2 regions of the Nostoc sp. PCC 9305 genome follow, and region 2 is predicted to be linked to the other one. Evidence: predicted binding sites of a transcription regulator. Region 2 holds the regulator's gene; the other holds the start of a gene.
The links. The regulator NtcA, encoded in region 2, controls nitrogen genes in cyanobacteria. The targets are predictions, from matches to a motif close to TNTGTANNNNNNNNTACANA.
Positions count from the first base shown of each region.

Region 1 (3,172 bases), on a different contig from region 2:
AGTCAACTTGTCCGTAACCGACATCAATACCGTAAACTTGTTTTGCTCCAGCTTGCAAGAGACAATCAGTAAAACCACCAGTAGAAATCCCACCATCTAAACAAATGCGCTCTGCTACGGGAATGGCAAATACTGACAAAGCTTTGGAGAGTTTTTCACCGCCTCTAGAAACAAAAGGCGATCGCTCTTTAATATTTATTTTCGCTGCAATATCAACTTCAGTACCAGGTTTATCAACTAATTGCTGATTAACAGTAACTTCCCCCGCCTGAATTAGCCGTTGTGCTAAGGCGCGAGAAGAACATAAATTTAATTCTACTAATAGTGTGTCGAGTCGCTGTTTAGCCAATTAACTAGATTCTCCTGGTAAGATTAAAGCCAAAGCACGATTAATATTTCGGCTCATTTCTGTTAATTCTTCAACTATAATCAATGCCCTTTGGACATCGCCCTTAACAAGCAAGTCTTTCAGAGTTAATAATTCTTTCATAATCAGCGCCTCAAACATCGGCAACTTTTATTGTGGCTGATGGCGGTTCTAATTCACAGAAATCTAGCGATCGCTACTTAGTATATTATTCTTTACAAATATACAATATTCAGATAATTAAGATACAGCAAAATCCGTGTATTGCCGTAGTTCAGATTATTGTCCAACCATCTGCAATAAGTGCTTTAATAACTGCGGTATGGTAAATGTCTCTGGCTGGCATTAGTCGAAAGATAGTTCCAAAAACACAGCTTTAATTTAGCAAAGTTATTTGACAGAGGCGCGATGTTACCATCTGGCGGCGAAAACTTAAATAAAGCCCTTTTCAAAGCCTGGTAGGGTTCATAAAAAAGCGATCGCTCTTTTCCCAACAGAGACAAAGTGCGATCGCTATTTAAGTTTATGTCGGGGCAGACACCTTGCCCGCTTAAAATCTAAATATCTATCTCGCTCAACTCGCGTGTGATGTGATCGAATGGTTCATCCACAAAAGCAGTATTAAGCACACCTGCTGCTGCTACTTGTTCCTTAATCAGATCCTTGAGAATTTGGATACCGCGAACTGTAGGGCCAATAGGCACTCCTAGAGAATTGTAAGTTTCCCGCAGCCCTTGCAGCACTCGTTCATCCAATACATTCGTGTTCCCAGCAACCAACGCATAGGTAGCGTAGCGCAAGTAGTAGTCTAAATCCCGCAGACAAGCCGCATAACGACGAGTCGTATAAGAATTTCCACCAGGACGAATCAATTCTGGCAGTTCTTCATATAACTTTAAACCAGCTTGCTTGACAAGTGCAGCCGCATTAGAATTGATTGCCGCCGCTGCTTGTACTCTTGCTGTACCACTATCAAAGTAAGACTTTAGGCTATCGATCGCATTCCGGTCAAAATACCGACCAGCTAAGTCATAATTCTTAATTAAACTTGTTACCGCATCGCGCATTCCTTCTTCTCCCAATCATTGCTATTTATGGTTTGATATTTATTTGGCTGCACTTATGCACCAGTAAATTTTTGTGCTATTAAAAATAGATTCGGCACAAAAACAATCTATCCACTACATAAGGATTTTATGTCAAAGTTGACCCCTATATGATGAACTTTCCAGTTTTGTGCAGATGAACGCTGAAAGGTTAATATAACCTGATAATCCAGATATCTGTAGTACAAGCTACAAAATCCGCTAATGTCTAGTATTTAAGATATTTCTGGTGTGTCACGGCCTGATTGAGATCAGCAGGGTTAGGATGCAATGTAAGATTCTGGTTTACTTTAGGAAATTGGTAGAGAAGGAGTAACAATGACAACACCACAAGAACTCTTGAAGAAAATTCAAGATGAAAAAATTCAGCTCATTGATCTCAAATTCATCGATACAGTAGGGACTTGGCAGCACCTCACACTGTACCAGAACCAAATCGATGAGACTGCATTCACTGATGGCGTGCCTTTTGATGGTTCCAGCATCCGGGGTTGGAAAGCGATCAATGAATCGGACATGACGATGGTACTCGACCCCAACACTGCTTGGATCGACCCATTCATGGAAGTGCCAACACTAAGTATAATTTGTAGTATCAAAGAACCGCGCACGGGCGAATGGTACAATCGTTGCCCACGCGTTATTGCCCAAAAAGCAATAGATTATCTGGTTTCCACTGGTCTTGGTGACACAGCTTTCTTTGGCCCTGAAGCTGAGTTCTTTATCTTTGATAGTGCTAGGTTTGCCCAAACTGCTAACGAAGGTTACTACTTCTTAGACTCCGAAGAAGGTGCTTGGAATTCCGGTAAATTTGAAAAAGGAAAACCCAACTTAGCTTACAAACCACGCTTCAAAGAAGGTTACTTCCCAGTTGCACCGACGGATTCTTTCCAAGATATCCGTACAGAGATGCTATTGACAATGGCAGAATTAGGTGTACCCATTGAAAAGCATCACCACGAAGTTGCTACTGGTGGTCAGTGCGAATTGGGTTTCCGTTTTGGGAAGTTGATCGAAGCGGCTGACTGGTTGATGATTTACAAATATGTCATCAAGAACGTTGCCAAGAAATACGGCAAAACCGTCACCTTCATGCCAAAACCAATTTTTGGCGATAACGGTTCGGGAATGCACTGTCACCAGTCGATTTGGAAAGACGGCCAACCTCTATTTGCAGGTGATAAGTATGCTGGTTTGAGCGATATGGGCTTGTACTACATTGGTGGTCTTCTCAAACACGCACCAGCGCTGTTGGCAATCACCAACCCTAGCACCAACTCATACAAGCGCCTAGTACCTGGTTATGAAGCACCTGTTAACTTGGCTTACTCCCAAGGAAACCGTTCTGCTTCTATCCGTATTCCTCTTTCTGGTACTAACCCCAAAGCTAAACGTTTGGAATTCCGTTGTCCAGATGCTACATCTAATCCCTACTTGGCATTTGCTGCAATGCTCTGTGCTGGTATCGATGGCATCAAGAACAAAATCCATCCTGGTGAACCCTTAGATAAGAATATCTATGAACTCTCTCCAGAGGAGCTTGCAAAGGTTCCTTCAACTCCAGGTTCTTTAGAACTGGCGTTGCAAGCACTGGAAAAAGATCACGCCTTTTTGACAGAATCAGGCGTATTCACGGAAGACTTTATCGAAAATTGGATTGACTACAAGTTAGGTAACGAAGTCAAACAGTTGCAGCTGC
Region 1 covers NZ_CAWUDN010000071.1:15,848-19,019, forward strand. The annotation lists gene ACM0OX_RS23595 (TlyA family RNA methyltransferase) at 1-349, opposite strand, end outside; gene ACM0OX_RS23600 (hypothetical protein) at 350-490, opposite strand; gene ACM0OX_RS23605 (element excision factor XisH family protein) at 642-713, opposite strand; gene apcB (allophycocyanin subunit beta) at 925-1,434, opposite strand; gene glnA (type I glutamate--ammonia ligase) at 1,792-3,172, shown strand, end outside.
Region 1: glnA (type I glutamate--ammonia ligase) is a predicted target of NtcA. The motif match lies at 1,650-1,669, and genes of this name have one in related genera.

Region 2 (3,172 bases):
TGAATCATATCCAAAATCCCACCCACTGCTGAAGATGCCAAAGTGCGTATGGGGCCTGCGGAGATGGCATTCACGCGAATATTTTGCGGCCCTAGTTCAGCAGCTAGGTAACGCACACTCATTTCTAACCCCGCCTTGGCAATTCCCATAACGTTGTAGTTGGGAATTGCCCTAACACCACCTAAATATGTCAGGGTGACGATGCTACCTCCCTCTGTCATCAAAGGTTTAGCTGCGCCACTTAACTGCACCAGCGAGTAGGTACTAATTTCTAAGGCGGTGTTGAAGCCAGAACGAGAGGTTTGGCTAAAATCTCCACTTAAATCGTCTTTGCTGGCAAAGGCCAAACAATGGATGAGGATATCTAGCTTTCCCCACTGTTCGCGGATTGTCTCAAAGGTAGATTTAATTTGGTCTTCATCTTGGACATTACAGGGAAGAAATAAGCTGGGGTTAAGAGGTTCTACTAACTCCGCGACTTTTTTCTCCATCTTGCCGCGTTCATCCGGCAGGTAGGTAATACCCAGGTTTGCTCCAGCTTTGTGCAGTTGTTGGGCGATGCCCCAAGCGATCGAGCGGTTATTGGCAATACCTGTAACAAGGGCATTTTTTCCAGTCAGATTTAGCATAGAAATTGTTAATGCGATCGATCATTAGGAGCATACTAGAATCTGATGCACGTTTTGTCTTTGTTTTATACAGGATTGACAAAAATGAATATTGTTAAGGGTGTTTGCCGTGACAAAAATCTTGATTTTTTATAAAGATATTCTCAAGATATCTTTATTTGTTCTTCAAAAAACCTTTTGAATATAGCTATTGGAACTACTTATCAACAATTAGTAGCTGAAAGGATCAACAATTATGTATCATTATAAACAAAGAGTTATGAAGAGATTAGTTTGAGTATAGGAAAGTACAGAAAGGTTGACGGTGCTTTATTCATTTTTCGGGTGTATTCTTAGGTAATCAGTTTTTGTTTTTCCGGCATTGGGTAGGGGAAGGGAGATGATCGTGACACAAGATAAAGCCCTAGCAAATGTTTTTCGTCAGATGGCGACCGGGGCGTTTCCGCCAGTTGTGGAAACGTTTGAACGCAATAAAACGATCTTTTTTCCTGGCGATCCTGCCGAACGAGTTTATTTTCTTTTGAAAGGTGCTGTTAAACTTTCCAGGGTGTACGAGGCAGGAGAGGAAATAACGGTAGCGTTGCTGCGGGAAAATAGTGTTTTTGGTGTATTGTCATTGCTGACAGGAAATAAGTCGGATCGCTTTTACCATGCGGTTGCATTTACTCCTGTGGAATTACTGTCGGCCCCAATTGAACAAGTGGAGCTAGCACTCAAGGAAAATCCAGAATTATCAATGTTAATGCTGCGAGGTCTGTCTTCGCGAATTCTACAAACGGAGATGATGATTGAAACTCTTGCCCACCGAGATATGGGTTCTAGGTTGGTGAGTTTTTTGTTAATTCTTTGTCGAGATTTTGGCGTTCCTTGTGCAGATGGGATCACTATTGATTTGAAATTATCTCATCAAGCGATCGCAGAGGCAATTGGTTCAACTCGTGTTACCGTTACTAGGCTACTAGGAGATTTGCGTGAGAAAAAGATGATTTCCATCCACAAAAAGAAGATTACTGTGCATAAACCTGTTACCTTAAGTAGACAGTTCACATAAAAACAATTGGAGAAAGGGGAATCGGCGCGTGTTCTATTTTGAAAAATGACACTAATAGCTAGAGGTAAATCTAAAATTGAATAATTTCAGCTATTGCCAATTTCCACTTCTCCACAGAGAATGCTTAAAAGTAGTAGGCTGTATCTGGAAGGATTTCGGTAGCTAAAGATGACCACCGGATACATCCTCATTGCAGCAATTTTGATTCTGGGAGGCGTAATTGCCACCGTGGGCGATCGCATCGGCACACGAGTTGGCAAAGCCCGCCTCTCACTTTTTAAGCTTCGTCCGAAAAACACCGCCGTACTAGTAACAATTTTTACTGGTGGTTTAATTTCAGCATCAACTTTAGGGATTTTATTCGCTGCCGACGAAGGTTTGCGCAAAGGAGTCTTTGAGTTAGAAGATATTCAAACAGACCTCAGACAGAAGCGGGAACAGCTAAAAACCGCAGAAACTCAGAAAAGTCAGGTAGAGAGCGAGCTAAACCAAGCAAGAATTGCCCAAGCAAAGGCACAACAAGACTTGCAGGCAATTAATCAATCCTTGCAGGCGGCAAATGCCAAACAGAGGGAAACGCAAGCCCAGCTGAACCGCACCATTAGTCAACAAGCCCAAACCCAAACTCAACTCCAACGCACTCAAGGTCAGCTAGATCGGGTTGTAACTCAATATCAAAAAGCCATAGCTGAATTGCAAAGCGTTTACGACCAGAGAAAGGAACTACAGGCGGCAGTTGAACTACTGAAGACAGAACGCCAAAGACTGTATGCAGAAGCGAAAAAAGCCATTGACGAAGCTAAAACAGCAATTGAAAAACGCGATCGCGAACTAGCTAACCGTCAAGAAGCCATAGAAGTGCGCGATCAAAAAATTGCCCAACTGGATCAACTAATTCAAAAACGTAATGTAGAAGTTGCAGCACGAGAGCAAGTGATTGCCAAACGGGAATCGCGCCTTAAAGAATTGGAAGCACAACAGGAGGAACTAGAACAGGAAGTTGCCAGACTGGAAAAATATTATCAGTCCTACCGCGACCTGCGTTTGGGTAAGCTGGCCTTAGTTCGCGGTCAAGTTCTGTCCGCTGCTGTAATTCGTGTTACTCAACCTGCTGCTGCTCGTCAGGCAGTGGTACAACTCTTACAAGAAGCTAATCGCAATGCCAACCTCGAATTAAGCGAGCCTGGTGCAAATCCGGCAAATGTAGAGCTACTGCGCGTAACTCAGGATAGGGTCGATCAATTAAGCAAGCAGATTGAAGATGGTAAAGAATACGTTGTGCGAATTTTCTCGGCTGGTAATTACGTCAGGGGAGAAAAGCAGATAGAATTCTTCGCGGATACAGCCCAGAATCAACTAGTTTTTTCGGGAGGCGCGGTGCTAGCCACCACTACTGCTGATTCCAAAACCATGACATCTTATCAGTTACAGCAGCGGCTAGAAATACTGATTTCTGCTTCCCAATTTCGTGCCCGTAATGCTGGAATTGTCG
Region 2 covers NZ_CAWUDN010000040.1:44,000-47,171, forward strand. The annotation lists gene fabI (enoyl-ACP reductase FabI) at 1-629, opposite strand, end outside; gene ntcA (global nitrogen regulator NtcA) at 1,009-1,680, shown strand; gene ACM0OX_RS16805 (DUF3084 domain-containing protein) at 1,849-3,172, shown strand, end outside.